DNA from 3 places in the Mesorhizobium sp. M1252 genome. Region 3 is predicted to be linked to each of the others. Evidence: predicted binding sites of a transcription regulator. Region 3 holds the regulator's gene; each other region holds the start of a gene.
The links. The regulator LexA, encoded in region 3, represses DNA repair genes until DNA is damaged. The targets are predictions, from matches to a motif close to TGTTCNNNNTGTGTTCNG.

Region 1 (6,069 bases), on a different contig from region 3:
CGGGCGTTCCTCGCGTGGCTTGACCTGGAAAGCCGGCTTGGCGCCTTGCGGTCCGCCTTTGCCTTCCGGCCTGCCGCCTTTCCAGTCAGGCCGGCCCTCGCGCGGACGCTCGCCTTGCGGCTTGCCGTCGCGGCGCTGTTCGCCCTCGGCCTGCGGCTTGGGCTTGAACTTCGAACGGTCGAAGCGTGGCTTGGCGGCACCGTCGCGCTGGTCGCGCCGGCCCTGATAGGCCGGCCGTTCGCCCGGTGCCGGCTGTCCGCCGGCAGCGTCGGCCGGCGCATCGGCGCGGCTAGCCTGGCCGTTACGCGGGCGATTGTCCCGGCCTTGCCGATGGCGCGGGCGCTGCTCGAAACGGCCCTGCCGCCACAACAAGATGGGCTTTGGCGCTTCGGCCTCGGGGACAGGCTCAGCGCTTCCACCCTCCCCCTCGTGGGGAGGGTCGGCGCGCAGCGCCGGGGTGGGGGCAGCGCCGGCGTCGGCGGTTGCGCCTGAAGTGTCTGGTGTGTCTGCACCTGCTTCGTTAACGCTGTCACCCCCACCCGCGTCGCTTCGCGCCGCGACCTCCCCCATCGAGGGGGAGGTAAGGGCGTCGGCGTTTTCGGCGACGGTGGCGTCGGCGCTTTCGGGGACGGTGTCGTCAGCTTCCGCAACAGCCGGAGCTTCTTCCGCGATTTCTATGGGAGCTTCGACCTGTTCTTCCGCGACGGGCTCTGCCGTTGCTTCCGCGATGGCTGGAGCTTCGGCGGTGGCTTCAACGGCCGCAGTTGGCTCCGAACCCTCGGGAGGTGCGCCCGGCTGAGCGTCCGCAGCAACAGCCTCCGCTGCGGCTTCGGCGACGGGCTGCTCAGCCGCAGGCTCAGCGGCGGCAACCGCATCCGGCTCCGATCCAACGGCCGGCGCTTCAGCGACGGCTTCACTTGCAGCGGCTTCCGCCGCCTTGGCCTGTTCAGCTTTTGCAGCCGCGTCCGCAGCCAGCTTGGCGGCAGCCGCTTCCCGCGCCGCGTTGTCCTGTGCTTCCAGCCGCGCCTTGACCTCTGCCGGCGGCTTCGGCTCGGCGCGATAGCCGAGACCTTTCAGGATCTCTTCCATGTCGTCGGCGGTGGCGCCGAGGATGGACATCATCGGCGGCGTCACCATGAAGGACTGGCCGTCATAGGCGCCGTCCGGGCGCTGTCCCAGACCGGGCTTCCAGTTGGTCGCAGGCCGGATCAGGTCGGCCAGCCGTTCCAGAATGTCGATGCGCACGGCGCGGCGGCCGAGATTGCGGTAGCCGGCAAGCTTGTAGAAGCTCTTGTCGAAAGCAGGATCGATGACCACCGAGGTGCGGCCGGAAGCCAGTGCGTGCACCACGTCGCCAAAGCCCGGCTTGTCCTTGCCGTCGTTCTTCAGCGCCCACAACAGCGTAATCAGTCCGGCGGGCGCCGGCTTGATCAGCGCCGGCACGAAGACGTGGTAGGCGCCGAAGCGCACACCGAGCCGGCGCAAGGCGGCGCGACCCTCCTGGTCGAGCGACTTCATTTCCTCGGCGATGTCGCGGCGGTTGATGAGGCCGAAATGCTCGACGAGCTGGAAGGCGATGCCACGGCCGATGCCGGCGATCTGCTCGGCATTCTTCAAGTCGACCAGCGGCTTCAGCAAGGATTCGATCTGGAAATTGACGAAACGCTCGGCGCGCGCGGCGACCTTGTCTCGGGCGGGGCCGGTCAACTGCTCGTCGGCCAAAAGCACCAGGCGCGGCTTCAGCGCGTCCTCGCCGGCAACCAGCGTGCCGATCGGCGCGCCGATCCAGCGCAGCGTGCCGTCGGAGCCGAGCGCAAGGTCGCCATTGGCGCAGGCGCCGAAGCGTTCGGCACGCGCCTCGAACTCGGCGGCCAGCGCTTTTTGCGCTGCCGTACGCACGGCCTTGGCGTCTTCGCCGCCGGCGCTCTGGTCGGCGGTGAAGCGGAACCCTTGCAACTCGCCGACATGATGGCCTTCGACAAGGACGGTTCCGGTAGGACTGATTTCGGCTTCAGGCATTGTATTTTCTCTAAGGCGCCGCATGAGGACGGAAGTCCTGCGGTCTACAAACCGTTTCGTCAACCGCTCATGCAGCGCATCCGACAATCTGTCTTCGATTTCGCGCGTCTTTTCCCGCCAGTGTGCCTGATCGGCCAGCCAGCCCGGCCGGTTGGACACGAATGTCCAGGTGCGGATCTGCGCAATGCGGTGCGACAGCGTGTCGATGTCCCCCTCGGTCGTATCGGCGCGGCGCACCTGCTCGGCCATGTAGTTCTCGTCGACATGGCCGTGTTTGGCGAGGTCGGTGTAGATAGAAGCGATCAGGTCGGAGTGCTGGGCCGGCGCGATCTTGCGGTAGTCCGGCAACGCGCAGGCTTCCCACAGCAGCGCGACGCGCTTGGCATTGGTAGCCAGCGCGCGGATGTCCTCGTCGCGGGAGAGATGTTCGAGCGCCTGGGCATCGACCGCCGGCAGCGCCCGCGTCAGGCCTTCGACCGGCGCGTTGGTTTCGATCGAGCGCTTCAGCGCGTCGAGGCTGGCGAAGTCGAAATGCGCGGTGCGCCATTGCAGCACCTTCACCGGATCGAACTCGTGCCCCTCGATGCGCTTGACCAACTCCTCGTCCAGCGGATCGACCTGGCCGGTGACGCCGAAGGTGCCGTCGCGCAGATGGCGGCCGGCGCGGCCGGCGATCTGGCCGAGCTCGGCCGCCGTGAGATTGCGGTACTGATAGCCGTCGAATTTGCGGTTCTGGGCGAAGGCGACATGATCGAGATCAAGGTTGAGCCCCATGCCGATGGCGTCGGTGGCGACGAGATAGTCGACGTCGCCTGCCTGGAACATTGCCACCTGGGCATTGCGGGTGCGGGGCGACAGCGCGCCGAGCACGACCGCCGCTCCTCCTTGCTGGCGGCGGATCAGCTCAGCGATGGCATAGACCTCGTCGGCGGAGAAAGCGACGATCGCCGTACGCCGCGGCAGGCGGGTCAATTTCTTCGAGCCGGCATAGGCCAGGTGCGACAGGCGAGGGCGCGTCACCACCGAGACGCCTCTCAGCAGCTTTTGCAGGATGCCATGCATGGTGGCCGCGCCGAGCAGCAGCGTTTCCTGGCGGCCGCGCAGGTGCAGGATACGGTCGGTGAAGATGTGGCCGCGCTCGAGGTCGCCGGCGAGTTGCACCTCGTCGATGGCGACGAAGGCAACGTCGGTCTCGCGCGGCATGGCTTCGACGGTGCAGACCGAATATTTCGCGCCGGGCGGCTGGATTTTTTCCTCGCCGGTGATGAGCGCCACCTTGTGGGCGCCGACCTTTTCGCAGACGCGGGCATAGACCTCGCGCGCCAGAAGGCGGAGCGGCAGGCCGATAATGCCGCTCTCATGTGCCACCATGCGCTCGATGGCGAGATGGGTCTTGCCGGTGTTGGTCGGACCCAGCACGGCAGTCACGTCGCGGCCCGACAGGATCAGCGGCTCGGTGTGTTTCGGCTGGATGTTCATCGGCCTGGAGATGAGGCTTTCTGCATCGTGTTGTCGGGAGCGCGCCTCGCGTGGCGCGTATGACAGGCGACACATAGGGATTTCAGGCGCGAAGCGAAAGCGGAATGTTCCGGCCGGCAGTCCCACGGTTCGTCGTTGAGGTCTCAATTAACAGTTGGAACGAGTCTGGAACGAATCGGCGACGAATCAGTGACTCCGGCAGATTCAGCTTTTGTTCACGGCTACATGTGGATTTTGCGAGCCTGAGTCTCACCATATGCTGAATCGCGGAAACTGGCCCGATTCCTGCAAGGCGACCATTGGCGTTAACCTTTGCCGGCGGGGCATCGTCGTGATCCGATACGCCTCGGCCAACATTATGAAATTGTTGAATTTTCTTAATCGGCCTTAACCATTTGCCGGTGATTTTCGGCCTTGGTCGTTAACCGTTGCGCTCAAAGCCGGAACGAATCGGCGATGAATCAGCGATGGCGGGATTTTCCTGGTTTGTTCACCCCAACATGTGGCGATTATCCGGTTGACAAACCCAAACTGATTACGTAGGGTAAGGGCATAGGAGATTTCCATGTCCGTTCTGTCCCGCCCCGAGTTCCACGACGAAGCCAAGGCTTTCGAGCATGTGGAAGGCATCCTGTGGCCGAATGGTCCGGTTTGCCCCAAGTGCGGCTCTGTTGATCGCCACTACTCGTTGAAGGGCGTTCGCACCAAGCCGTCCAAGAAAAACCCCAACGGCGTCGAGCGTCACGGCCTGTACAAGTGCAGCGCTTGCCGTTCGCAGTTCACCGTCCGCATGGGTTCGATCTTTGAGGAAAGCCATATGCCGCTCACCAAGTGGCTTCAGGCTATCCACCTTATGTGTGCCTCTAAGAAGGGCATCAGCGCTCACCAGATGCACCGCATACTCGAATGCACCTATGAGGCCGCTTGGTTCCTGTGCCATCGCATTCGCCTTGCAATGGCGTCTGGCGCGCTTTCCCCTATGGGCGGCAATGGCAAGACCGTTGAAGTGGACGAAACCTACATCGGACGCCTTAAGGATACACCCGTTAAGCGTGGTGGTAGTGCGCACAAGAACACGGTCGTTACTCTGGTAGAGCGCGGCGGCCGGGCTCGTTCATTCCATATCGATACCGCCCGCGTTGGCACCATCATGCCAATCGTCCGCGCCAACGTAGCCAAGGAAAGCGCGTTGATGACGGATGAGGCCCAGATGTATCGCCGCGTTGGCCAGGAATTCGCGTCACATGATGCCGTCAACCACACCAAAGACGAATACGTTCGCTATGAAGGCGAAAAGACCATCCACACGAACACCGTGGAAGGCTTCTATTCGATCTTCAAGCGCGGCATGAAGGGCGTCTATCAGCATTGCGGCGAACACCATCTGCACCGCTATCTCGCTGAATTCGACTTCCGCTACAGCAACCGCATTGCCATGGGCGTTGATGATGGCACCCGCGCTTTCATCGCCTTGAAGGGTGCCGCTGGCAAGCGCCTCACCTATCGCGGGCCTAATTGAAGCGAAGGCGCTCCACTTCCGCAAGCCGGTCCAATTGGAGTTGCCGCTATGGCGGCAGAAGCCCCGCTGGCGACGTTTAAAGAGACCTTAACACCAACAGCTTGGCACAAACCCAATAGCCAACCACCTTTGGATTGACTCTGCTTGCCATTTGGCATCATAAAGGCTCCAGAAGTTGAGCCCGATTCGATGACTTTGGCGTTGGACATTCTGAAGAAGAAAAAGCAGGAGCTGCTGGCGCAGGCAGCAGAAATCCGGAAGGATATTCGCGAGCTCGACGCGGCTCTTGAATTGTTGGAGGACGCGGGCAAAGGAGCGGCTGGGGGCGGAACGTTCTTCCCGGCTACCGTGGCTGCTGGCCCAAGCCCGATCAATAACGCGATCATCGACGCCATTTCTCAGGGCAACACCACCCCCGCCACGATCTTCGATTTTATCACTGAGCATCGCCAAATCGACACCAGCAAGGCCTCCGTTAGCACTCGCCTGTCGAAGATGAAGCATGAAGGCTTGATTGATAACGACGGCCAAGGTTGGGCCTTGGTCGGAAAAGCAGAAGGCCCCGGCGCGGAAACGCCAGAGCCTTCTAATACAGAATTGGGGCCGGTTGGACGGGGTACACCCTACCCAGGTACACACCCCGAGGGTTCGACTCCCTCCGGCTCCACCGTTGTCCAGAACTTGAAAGCGGGATTGGCAAACGTCCAAGCGACGATGCCGTCTCGCTCGCGAGAGCTGGACGATGAGATTCCCTTTTAACCGCCGTTGCGAGGCACAGGAGAAAGGAGCATCCCATGTGGCAAACCCGCATAATAGTTGAATGAGGGCCGAAGCTCTGCATTGCATCTAAGGCTCGGGTTGCCCCGCTGGCGAGTTACCTCGCCAGCGGGCTTCTTATATATATGACTCCATCGAATCCGTCTAGAGTCAGGAACCATGACCAAGGAAAAAGAGCAGATCGATAAGTTCCGCGACGCGTCGCGCCGGTTAAAAATCGATCAATCAGACGCCACTTTCGAGGCCGTGGTGGATAAGACCGCCAAGGCCCCGAA
Region 2 (6,069 bases), on a different contig from region 3:
TCCGGATTGCGCAGCAGCGACGAAACCAGCGTGCACAGCCCAATCCAGACGGACAGCGCCGTGACCAGCAGCCAGGGATTGGTGCCGAAAACCGAGGTGATGCCGATCGCCGCAAGTCCACCGGCCAGCGTGCCGAGCAGCCGGTAAAAACCTTTCGCCAGCACCATGCCGGCGACCGGCTGGGCGACGATGAAGACCGTCATCATCGCCCATTGCGGGTGGTCGAGTTTTAGCGCGTAAGCAGCGAGAAGCGCGATCAGACCGGCCGAAACCGTGCGCAGGGCGAAAATCCAATCCGAGCGCGTCGGCTGCGTCAGGCCCGCCAAACTGGTTTCGAAGTAGCTCTTCAGCCGCGCCCAGATCACAAGCTGGTCTCCGTATCGGAAGCGCAGGCTAGAGCAATTCGAGGAAAAGTGTGAAACGGTTTTCCGCCCGGAACTGCGTCAAAACAAAGAGTCGGCCGGCGCTCAGATATCCAGCACTTCCGTTGCGGCGAATTCGGCGCGTTCCTGGATGAAGCGGAAGCGGGCTTCCGGCTTGGTGCCCATCAGCGCGTCGACAGCATCCTTGGTTGCCGCCACGGCGTCGATGACATCGACCCTGAGCAGCGTGCGCTTCCTCGGGTCCATGGTGGTTTCCTTCAGCTGCGCGGCCATCATTTCGCCCAGGCCCTTGAAACGGCCGATCTCGACCTTGGCGCGGCCGGTGAATTCGGTGCGCAACAGCTCGTCCTTGTGCGCATCGTCCCTGGCATAGGCAACCTTGCCGCCTTGCCGGATCGAATAGAGCGGCGGCACCGCCAGATACAGATGGCCGCCATTCACCAGGTTCGGCATTTCCTGGTAGAAGAAGGTGATCAGCAGCGAGGCTATGTGAGCGCCGTCGACGTCGGCGTCGGTCATGATGATCACGCGGTCATAGCGCAAATCCTCGTCGCGGTATTTCGAGCGCGTGCCGCAGCCGAGCGCCTGAATCAGGTCCGAAATCTGCTGGTTGGCGGCTAGCTTGTCGTTGCCGGCGCTGGCGACGTTGAGGATTTTTCCGCGCAGCGGCAGCACCGCCTGGCTGGCGCGGTCGCGCGCCTGCTTGGCCGAGCCGCCGGCCGAGTCGCCTTCGACGATGAACAGTTCGGCGCCCGCGGCGGCATTCTGCGTGCAGTCGGCGAGCTTGCCGGGAAGGCGCAGCTTGCGCACCGCGCTCTTGCGCGACACTTCCTTTTCCTGGCGCCGGCGCACCCGCTCGTCGGCGCGCGCAATCACCCATTCCAGCAGCTTGGAGGCTTCCTGCGGATTGTCGGCCAGCCAGTGGTCGAAGGGATCGCGGATGGCGGTCTCGACAATGCGAATGGCTTCGATCGTTGCCAGCCTGTCCTTGGTCTGGCCGACGAATTCCGGCTCGCGAATAAACACCGATAGCATGCCTGCCGCCGAGATCATCACGTCTTCGGAGGTGACGATCGAGGCGCGCTTGTTGCCGACCAGGTCGGCATAGGCCCGAAGCCCGCGCGTCAGCACATTGCGAAAGCCGGCCTCATGCGTGCCGCCTTCGCCGGTCGGGATTGTGTTGCAGTAGGAGTTGACGAAGCCGTCACCGCCGAACCAGGTCACCGCCCATTCCAGCGAACCGTGGCCGCCCTGCTTCTCGCTCTTGCCGGCGAAGATTTCGCGGGTCACCTGGAAATCATCGCCGAGCGATGCCTTGAGATAGTCCTTCAAGCCGCCGGGGAAATGGAACTCCGCCTTGGCCGGCGTCTGGTCCTTTTCCTTGATCAGCGATGGGTCGCAGCTCCAGCGGATCTCGACGCCGCCGAACAGATAGGCTTTCGAGCGGGTCATGCGATAGAGCCGCGCCGGCTCGAAGGCGGCGCCCTTGCCGAAAATCTGCTCGTCGGGATGGAAGCGGATTTTGGTGCCGCGCCGGTTGTGCACTTCGCCGAGCTGCTCCAGCCCGCTCACCGGAACGCCGCGCGAGAACCTTTGGCGGTAAAGCTGGCGACCGCGCGCGACCTCGACTTCGAGATGGTCCGACAGCGCATTGACGACCGAGACGCCGACACCGTGCAGACCGCCGGAGGTCTCATAGACCTTGCTATCGAACTTGCCGCCCGAATGCAGCGTCGTCATGATGACTTCGAGCGCCGGTTTCTTGAATTTCGGATGCGGATCGACCGGAATGCCGCGGCCATTGTCGGTGACGGTCAGAAACCCGTCGGCCGACAGCTCGACATCGATGAAGGTGGCATGGCCGGCGACCGCCTCGTCCATCGAATTATCGATGACCTCGGCAAACAGATGGTGCATCGCCTTGTCGTCGGTGCCGCCAATATACATGCCGGGACGGCGCCGCACCGGCTCCAGCCCCTCCAGCACCTCGATGTCGGCGGCACTATAGCCCTCGCTGCCGTCCTTGGTCGCAACGGAACGTTTCGTGGCCTGCAGCAGCGGGTCGGCCGGCCGCGCCGGTGTCCGAGCCGATTGGGGCTGCTTTTCCAGATTGCCGAAAAGATCGTTGTTGTCGTCCATGCCTGCCATAGAATCCGGTGCCGCGAATCACCCGTCGATACTGCCACGCTTTTCGGCGCCAAGCGACGGAAGTTCCTGTTACGTTCGGGGATTAAACCCTTCTTATCCTAAAACCTTTCGATAACCAAGCCGGCGGAAATAGGTCCGTGCGGAGCGGGCGCGATTCCTGAATCTTTAACAAAGCGGCCTAGCGTCGCCTCAACAAAACAAAAGACCACGAATGTCAGGGGTTGGTTGTGAGGGGCAAGGCCATAACGATGATTGGCATCGCTGCCGTCTTCGGCGCGATTTCAATCTTTGCCGCGGATTTCTGGGTGAAAAGCCAGGCCAAGGCCGATGCCGAAGAGAAAACGGCGTCGATCCCGGCGCCCGCCGTCCCCAAGGTCGTCTTCAAGACCATCGTGGTGGCCAACGCGCCGCTGCGTTACGGCATGGAGCTTGACCGGGCGCAGCTCAGCGAAATCCCATGGTCCGAGGATTCGGTGCCGCAGGGCGCATTCACCACAGTCAATGCATTGCTCGCCGAAGGCAGCCGCGTGGTATTGTCGCCGATCGAGGTCAACGAGCCGGTGCTGATCAGCAAATTGTCGGGGCCGAACGGCCGCGCGACGCTATCAAACATGATGACGCCCGGCATGCGGGCGGTGACAATCCGCACCGACGAGATCGCCGGTGTCGGCGGCTTCGTCATGCCGGGCGACCGGGTCGACGTGGTGCTGACACGCGATGCGGGCGAAATCCAGGAAGTGGCCAAGAACGCGCAGGGCGCTGCCGGATCGACCGTTACCTCCGAGATTGTCGTCTCCGACGCCAAGGTGCTGACGGTGGGGCAGGGCGCCGACGAGCGCCAGACCACACCGCAGATCGCCAATTCCGTCACCATCGAGGTGACGACCGAAGGCGCGCAGAAAGTGGCGCTTGCCCGCACCGTCGGCACCTTGTCGCTGTCGCTCCGCTCGGCCGCAGACGGAGGGGCCGCCAAGGACGGCGTCACCACCATCTCGTCCTTCGGCGGATCGGTCGCCTCCGGCGTCCAGGCCGCTGCCGGCGCGCTGTTCACTGCCGCGACCAAGGAGCCTGAGAAGCCGAAATTCAAGACGATCATCGTGACGCGCGGCACGCAGGTCGAAGAATACCAGGTTCCTGCGCGGGACCAGCAATAACTGCCGGTGGGGACCGGGCGAGGGACGGGACAGATGTCGGGACTTCATGCATTTCAGACGACGAAAGGGCTGCGCCCAATGCGGGCGCTTGCGGTGGGGGCTTGCCTTGCCGCGGCCGTAATGCTCGGCCTCAGCGCGCCAGCCAAGGCCGACAACGATATCGTCCATGTCTCGTCGACAACGAATGCGTCGATCAAGGTGGCCAAGGGCAAGCCGAAGACGGTCATGACCAATGCCGCCTTCTACCAGATCGTGATCGGCGATCCGGAGATCGCCAACGTCAATCCGCTGACCGACAAATCCTTCTATGTGCTGGGCAACAATCTCGGCACCACCGGCATCGCGCTGTTCGACGAGAACAAGCAGCTGGTCGGCACCGTAGATATCGAGGTGACGCTGGACACCGACCAGCTGGCCAGCACCATTCGCGCCAGCGTGCCGGACGCCAAGATCAAGGTCGGCTCGGCCAATGGCCGCGTCGTGCTGTCGGGCGAGGCCGATGACGCGGTCGCCGCCGAGAAGGCAAGCAAGATCGCCAGCCGCTTCTCCGGCAATGAGGAAGTGATCAATTCGGTCAACATCTCGTCCTCGCAGCAGGTTCAGCTCAACGTCCGCTTCGTCGAGATCAATCGCCAGGCCGGACAGGATCTCGGCGCCAAATACAGCGCCAATTTCGCTTACGGCATTGGCGGGCGCGACGTCACCCTCGATCCTGGCACGGTGCCGGGAGCCGGCAATGGCGAGATCATCGGCCGGCTGCTGTCCAACGGCCTGTCGATCGACGTCGCCATCAAGGCGCTGGAGGAACGTGGTCTCGCCAGGCGGCTGGCCGAGCCGAACCTGATCGCCCGCTCGGGCCAGACGGCAAGCTTCCTCGCCGGCGGCGAGTTCCCGATCCCGGTCTCCGAGGACAATGGCAAGATTTCCGTCAGCTACAAGAAATACGGCGTCAGCCTCGACTTCACGCCGACGGTTCTCAAGGACGGGCTGGTGAGCCTCGACATCGCGCCGGAAGTGTCCTCGATCGACGCTTCGGCCTCCTACAATATCGGCAATATCTCGGTCCCGGGCTTTATCGTGCGCCGCGCCAAAACATCCGTCGACCTGAAGAATGGCCAGAGCTTCATGATCGCCGGCCTGCTGCAGTCACAGAACGACATTACCACATCGCGTCTTCCCGGACTCGGCAAGCTGCCGGTGCTCGGCTCGCTGTTCTCCTCCAAATCCTATCAGCGGCGCGAGACCGATCTGGTGATCATCGTCACCCCCTATCTGGTCAAGCCGGTCGATCCGTCGAAGAAGCTGCTCGAGCCGACCGACGGCACGCAGCCGGCCAGCAATGTCGACTATTTCCTCAACAACACCGAGGAAGTGAAATCGTCCGAAGCCAATCGTGCAGTGGCAATGGCCAGCGGCAGTACGGCACAGCCGGCCGCGGTCACCACCGTCGGGCATTTCCTCGACCTGCCGAAGGATTGAAGCCATGCGCGTGGAATCATGCATCGCCCTGCTGATCGCCGGCCTCGCCGGCGGCTGCACCAGCGACGACTATGTCCGCTCCGAGGGACCGACGATTGCCGCCGGCAACGCACAGGCCGCCAATACGGCCATGCAGATGGTCGATCCCTGGAAATACGGCGTCCAGAACACCAGGCTGCTGGTGCCGGCGCAGCGCAGTGAGGCGGCAGTCAACGCCGCCGACCAGGCTGCTGCTGCCAAGGCCGTGCAACCGACAGCAACAACCGATTGATTTGCCCGGTGATTTGACCGGGAATGACCTGACAGGCTGACAAAATGGCAAGCGGCATCAAGACCAAGAAGATCCTGCTGGTGTCCAGCGACCGGACCTTTGCGCAGGATACGCGCACCGCGTTCGCGGCCTCGGAGGTGATCCAGCTTTCGACCGTCGAGAAGAACATTACCGAACTGCGCGGCGAGGTCCAGGAAGCCGATTTCGGCGCGCTCATCGTCGACATGGATGCGGCAAAGCTGGAAGAGATCGAGTCGCTGCAGCGCATCATGCGCCGGCTTGAAGGCCGCGTTCCGGTGGTCGTCGTCACCCAGGAATTCAACGCAGCCGCAGTGCGTATCCTGGTGCAGCTCCAGGTCGCCGATTTCCTGGTCAAGCCGATCACCACCGCCGATCTGGTGCGGTCGGTCGTGCGCGCGCTGCAAGGGCCGGGGCGCGAGGAAAACACCGAGTCGCAGATCTATACCTTCATGCCGGCCGCCGGCGGCGTCGGCACCACGACGCTGGCGCTGCAGACCGCCTTCCAGCTGCATCATTCGGTGACGCGCGGCGCGTCGACCTGCGTGGTCGACCTCAATTTCCAGCAAGGCGCCTGCGCCGAATATCTCGACCTCGAGCCGCGCTTCGACATCAC
Region 3 (6,069 bases):
CGCGCATGGCCCCACCAGCCGCTGAGCGGCTGGTGGGCATCGTCATGGTGGCGCTCGGCCGCGTAGATGAAGGCCGGCGAGCCCGGGCCGCCATTGAGGTATTTGTAGGTGCAGCCGACGGCGAAATCGGCATTGGCACGGTCAAGTTCGACCGGCAAGGCGCCGGCCGTGTGGCAGAGATCCCAGATGATCAGCGCGCCGGCGTCATGTGCCTTGCGCGTCAGCGCCGCCATGTCGCGCAACTGGCCGGATTTGTAGTTGACGTGGTTGACCAGGATGACGGCAACGCTGTCGTCGATCAGCTCCTCGATTGCGGCCGCGTCGACGCCCTCCAGCCGCAGCCGCGTTCCCGGCCGGGTCGAGGCGACGCCTTCGGCCATGTAGGGGTCGGTCGGGAAACTGTCGCCCTCGGCAACGATGACCGACCGATCCGGCCGCATGCCGAGCGCTGCGTGCAGCAGCTTGTAGATGTTGATCGAGGTTGTGTCGCAGACCACCGTCTGCCCATCAGCCGCGCCGATCAGTCGCCCGAGCTGATCTCCGAGTTCCACCGGCATGTTGAACCAGCCGGCGGTGTTCCAGGCGCGAATGAGGTCGTGCGCCCATTCCTGCGTGGCGGCCTGCTGCAGTTCGCTGAAGACGACCGCTGACGCGGCGCCCAGGGAATTGCCGTCGAGATAAATCACGCCTTGCGGCAAGACAAAGCGTTCACGCATGGAGCGCAGCGGATCGGCGGCATCCATTGCTTCGATTGTAGCGAGATCGGGTGTCGTGCTCATGATCCGGCGCCCCTCCATGGACAAACGCGCGCGGCGGAGCCTGCCGCCCAAACATGCCGGCGATCTTGAGTGGTCGCCCTTGAACTGTCAAACATTATATATAATTCACCCATTGAAAGGCTTTGATATATAATGATCCGCCCGAGCGTTTATGTCTGATGGATCACGATGCTGGATGACGAGCAGACCTCGAAGACGGAAGTGGCCTATCGCCTGCTCAGGCGCGATATTCTTGCGACCCGGCTGGCGCCTGCCGCGCCGTTGAAGCTGAGCACGCTGCGCAACACCTACGGCATCGGCTGGACGCCGTTGCGCGAGGCGCTGTCGCGGCTGGAGGCGGAACGGCTTGTGACCGCCATCAGCAACCGCGGGTTTGCGGTCGCTCCCGTCTCTCGGGCGGAGCTCGAGGATTTGGCACGTGCGCGGCTGGTGGTCGAACTGCCCCTGCTGGTGGAATCGATCGAGAAGGGCGACCGTGAGTGGGAAGACGCGGTCGTTGCCGCCCACTATCGTCTCTCACGGTGCGGGTCTGTTCTCGACGATCCATCGGATGATGCGGTCGACGCGTGGTACGAAAAACACGATGCCTTCCATGCGGCGCTGCTCAGTGCCGCGACATCCAGCTGGCTGCTGCGCTTCAATGCAACGATTTCCGACCAATTGCATCGCCATCACCGCTTTCTGGGTCTGGCCCCGACGCTGCGCGCCGCCGCCGGCCGCACGGACGGACACCGGAAGGCCGTGGCGGCCCTGCGCGACGCCGTGGCGATCGAACACCATACCGCCCTGATGGAAGCGGCCCTCGATCGCGACGTCGAACGTGCGAAAACTCTGATGACCGCTCACATCGGCTACACGCTGCGGGTCTATGCCCAGAGAGAACCCCGCGCGGATGCTGCGCAGCCCCGTCCGAAAAGGAAGCGGCGATCGTAGCCGACGACGCAGGGCACTTTGTCTTCGTTTCACCCCGTTGCTGGCAACTGGGCGCAGGCGGCGCTCGCAGCGCCGAACGTTACGCTGAACAAAACGTCAACACATTCATTAAACTTTAAAAGGTTGCGGAACACAACTGGAACAGATAGTGTTTGTTCTGGGTTTGTTTTTTCTGATTCTGGTTTCAGAACCCTTGGGGGCCGCGATGCTGACGCGCAAACAACATGAGCTTCTGATGTTCATCCATGAACGCCTGAAGGAGAGCGGAATCCCGCCGTCCTTCGACGAGATGAAGGAAGCGCTCGACCTCGCCTCCAAGTCCGGCATCCACCGCCTGATCACGGCGCTTGAGGAGCGCGGTTTCATTCGCCGGCTGCCGAACCGGGCGCGCGCGCTGGAAGTGCTGCGGCTGCCCGACTCGATCGCACCAGGCCTCAATGCGGCGAGGAAGTTTTCGCCGAGCGTCATTCAGGGCAGTCTTGGTCAAACCGGCCAAGGGCAAGGCGGCCAAGGACAAGGCGCGTTGGGCCAAGGCGGTCTCGGCCGCCAGATCAAGCCGGGCTCGCCGTCGCGTTCGATGTCGGCCGGCAATGACGATGCCGTTTCCGCGATTTCAATCCCGGTTATGGGACGCATCGCCGCCGGCGTGCCGATCGACGCCATCCAGCATCAGACCCATTCGATCTCGGTGCCGCCCGATATGATCATGGGCGGCGAACACTACGCGCTCGAGGTCAAGGGCGATTCGATGATCGAGGCCGGCATTTTCGATGGCGACACGGTCATCATCCGCAATGCCGACACAGCCAGCCCCGGCGAGATCGTGGTGGCGTTGGTCGACGATGAGGAAGCGACCCTGAAACGCTTCCGCCGCAAGGGCGCCTCGATCGCCCTGGAAGCCGCCAACCCGGCCTACGAGACCCGCATTTTTGGACCGGACAGGGTGAAGGTGCAGGGCAAGCTTGTCGGATTGATCCGGCGCTACTGAGCCGGCTTGGGTTTGTACTTTTCACGCTGGTTGTAAGGCGGCAGGCCGCGCGCTTCGCGGGAGAAGCGGCGTTGCTCGTGCCAGGGGCGATACGGCTTGTCGACGGCGAAGCGGATGGTTGGCGCTGCAGCTGCCGATTGCGGATCGAAGAAGACGGCGGCGCTGCCGTCGCGGGCCAGCTGTTTCTTCGTCACGACCAGCACCAGCGGGTCGCGGCACGGATTGTAGGCGGTGGCGTCATCGATGACGATCAGGCTCGCGAAGGCACAGGCCGGCCGCGCCGTCTTGCGGTCTTTCGCAAGCGCTACAATGGCTCCGGAAGGGTGCCGGGCGATACAGAGATCGCCGGTGCAATAGAAGGGCGAGCCGGGCGGCAGATCGAGCGGATCGAGATCGAACCGCGTATCTGTTGACTCGAAAATCTCAGGTGGGATAATGGTTTCGGCCCGCAGCGCCCGTTTCCAATTGTCCGTGGTGAATTCGTTGGAGCGTTCGCGGTTGAGGGCGAGTTCGCCGCCACCGATCGGCATGGCCACCAGATGCGCATCCTCGGATATGAGCACGTCGGGCGTAAGCACCTGCGGCACCGTCAACAGGCCGGCCAGCGCGAAAGGCACGGCCGCCAGCCTGAGCCAGGTGGTGGCCATGGTGGCGATGACGAGGGCGACCGTCACCAGCAGCACCGAGCGGATGGAAATCAACCCGACGGCATCGACCGGCGAGCGCTCGGAAATCCAGGCCGATATGGCGATCATCGCCGTCAGGCCTTTGCCCATCACATAGAGGAACGGTCCGTCGGCGCCGAACGGCATCGCCAGCGCGCTGAGCACGGCAAACGGCATGACGATCAACGATACAATCGGCATCACGGCCAGATTGGCGATCAGGCTGAGCGGCGACACACGCTGAAAATGCCAGATGGCGAACAGCAAGGTTGCACTGCCGGCGATGATCGAGGTCATGGCGAGGCCGCCCATGGCCAGCGCGAATTTTCGCGACAGGAAGCCGACGAAGGAGCGCTTTGCCGGTGGCGTTCTCACCTTGTCGGCGCGGTAATCGGCCCAGCCGGCATAGGCGCCGACAAGGGCGGCAGTGGCGGCAAACGACATCTGGAAGCTGGGACCGACCACCTCGTGCGGCGACACCAGGATGACGGCAATGGCGGAGATCGCCAGATTGCGCATGGTGAGTGCGGCGCGATCAAACAGCACGGCGACAAGCATGACCGCTAGCATGATGAAACTGCGCTCGGCAGCCACCACGATGCCTGAAATGACGAGATAGGCGGCGATGGAGACGAGTGCTGCCACTGCTGCATATTTCTTCACCGGCCGGCGCGAGGAGAAATCCGGAAACAGCGCAAAGGCGCCGCGCAGCAACGCCATGATGGTGCAGGCAACCAGCGCCATATGCAGGCCGGAGATGGAGATGATGTGATAGATGCCGGTGCGCCGCATCGCTTCGTTGACCTCGTCCGGGATGCCGGCGCGCACGCCGACAATCAGCGCCGCGGCAATCTCGCCTTCGGCGCCGCCGATCTTGCCCCTGATATGGTCGGCAATGTTTTCGCGCGCGCTCTCGATTGCCGAGGAGAGCCGCGCGGTCAGCGGCGGCGGTCCCTGCGTAGCAATGGTTTTCGGATTGCCGAGAAAGAAGCCGCTGCCGCCGATACCGGTGAAATAGCTGTCGAAGGAGAAATCGTAGCTCTCCGGCCGCACCGGACCGGTCGGCGGCAACAGCCTGGCATAGCCGGTGATCAGGGAGCCGGCGGTCATATCGGCGGGAACGGTCCGCGCCGAGAGCCTGACCCGCTCCGGGGCGTAGCGCAGCTTGGGGTAAGCGGTCGAAACCACGTCGAGCGTCAGCCTGATGCGCCCGCTCTCCATCTGTTCGAGACTGACGACGCGGCCGGTCAGCCGTGTCTGGATCTCGGAGCCGAGCATCTGCGTTCCGGCGCGCCAGGTCTCGACTTTGGCGGCGACGACGCCGAGCGCGCACAGCATCGCGGCCATGCAGAACAGATGCGTCCTCGGCCGCGATCGCGTGGCGACAGCGCAACATGTCGCCAGCACCACAATGGCGATTGGCTGCGCAAAGCCCGGCTCGCCGGCCAGCGAGAAGTAGACGATGACGCCGGCTGCCAGGAAAACCGGGACCAGCAGGAAGGCGACGCCCCGGTCGAGCTCCGTGTTGGCGGCCACGGCAAGGCTGCGGCGGAGCGCGGGCCATGACGGGCGGCGAAGCCGTCTGCGCAGTCGGGCGATAGATCCGGGCGCTGTGACTTGCGCCGGCAAGGCGTGACCGGGCAGCGCGGGCGCTATGCCGGGATGCGGCTCAGGCAGCGCGAGGGGCAGCGGCTCGGCATAGGGACTATCGGCAAACAGCGAGCGTTCGCTGACGCTTGCCTCGCCGCCTTCGCCTTCCTTCGTGCCCCGGCCACGTCCAGCCATCGGGTCTGCCCCTTGCGCCCCAGACCTCCTATGCTACATGAACGCGCAAAGCGCGAAAGTCCGTGCGGTCGCGTCCACCGCGCCGGAATTGACCCGCCAAGGACGCTCAATCCTCAATCATATCCCGGCCCTCCGCCCTCAGGCGAGCAAGCCCATCGTGCATTGCCTTCAATTGTTCCGGTGTATGACCCTGCCATTCACCGAGTTCACCCAGGATGAGCAACGGATCACGGGAGCGGTAGGATTTCGTCGGATTACCGGGAAATTTTTTGTCGGTCAGGTTAGGGTCATCCATAAAAAACCCCGTCGGCTTTACGATGTAAATCCTTTGACGACCGTCACCCGTTGCAAGCTCTGCTCCCCAGATGGCGGCTTCCAGTGTCTGGGTGAAATAGATCCATGACAGTGGTTTACCTCTGAAATTGGAAGGGTGGCCGACGCTCAGCAGATCCCCGGGTTTCAAATCCGCCCGGGTACCATGGTAGAACGGATCACCCTCCGTATGGTCGGCGTTTTCGGTCATCGGTAGTCCTTCTTTCAATCATGCCTCCTTCGTGGCGAGACCGGCCTGCACACAGTTGCGGTGTTCACGATAATGATTGCAGAAAGGTCAATATCCGTGACCAAGCCAAGGCTGTCACGGCGGCGTTGTAGTCGGGCAGTGCCGCATCCGTGAAGAAATGTCCGCTCGTCAGAGGGGGCTACCACCGTCGCAGCGATGTTCCAGGCACTGTGACGGACGCTGCAGCCGAATGAAACCCAGACATTGACGCTGCTGCCAAACGAGGTTGCGCGGAGGGTGCGAACAGATTTTGTGCTACAAGGCTCCAGCGCCAGTTGACGCAACCGATAATTGCCGACGTGCCCCGGCCACGTCCAGCCATCGGGTCTGCCCCTTGCGCCCCAGACCCCCTATGCT

Region 1: a site for LexA is predicted at 3,654-3,671, ahead of NKH22_RS23650 (helicase-related protein). Genes of this name have one in related genera too.
Region 2: a site for LexA is predicted at 2,593-2,610, ahead of parE (DNA topoisomerase IV subunit B). Genes of this name have one in related genera too.

The regions. Positions count from the first base shown of each region.
Region 1 covers NZ_JAMYLX010000013.1:33,382-39,450, reverse strand. Annotated here, with positions in the region: gene NKH22_RS23650 (helicase-related protein) at 1-3,498, opposite strand, end outside; gene NKH22_RS23645 (IS1595 family transposase) at 4,064-5,017, shown strand; gene NKH22_RS23640 (hypothetical protein) at 5,162-5,776, shown strand; gene NKH22_RS23635 (hypothetical protein) at 5,954-6,069, shown strand, end outside.
Region 2 covers NZ_JAMYLX010000001.1:311,894-317,962, forward strand. Annotated here, with positions in the region: gene NKH22_RS01535 (FUSC family protein) at 1-365, opposite strand, end outside; gene parE (DNA topoisomerase IV subunit B) at 468-2,522, opposite strand; gene cpaB (Flp pilus assembly protein CpaB) at 2,780-3,685, shown strand; gene NKH22_RS01550 (type II and III secretion system protein family protein) at 3,764-5,164, shown strand; gene NKH22_RS01555 (hypothetical protein) at 5,169-5,435, shown strand; gene NKH22_RS01560 (CpaE/TadZ family protein) at 5,480-6,069, shown strand, end outside.
Region 3 covers NZ_JAMYLX010000015.1:14,652-20,720, reverse strand. Annotated here, with positions in the region: gene kynU (kynureninase) at 1-779, opposite strand, end outside; gene NKH22_RS25090 (GntR family transcriptional regulator) at 948-1,712, shown strand; gene lexA (transcriptional repressor LexA) at 1,918-2,700, shown strand; gene NKH22_RS25080 (ComEC/Rec2 family competence protein) at 2,694-5,150, opposite strand; gene arr (NAD(+)--rifampin ADP-ribosyltransferase) at 5,257-5,673, opposite strand.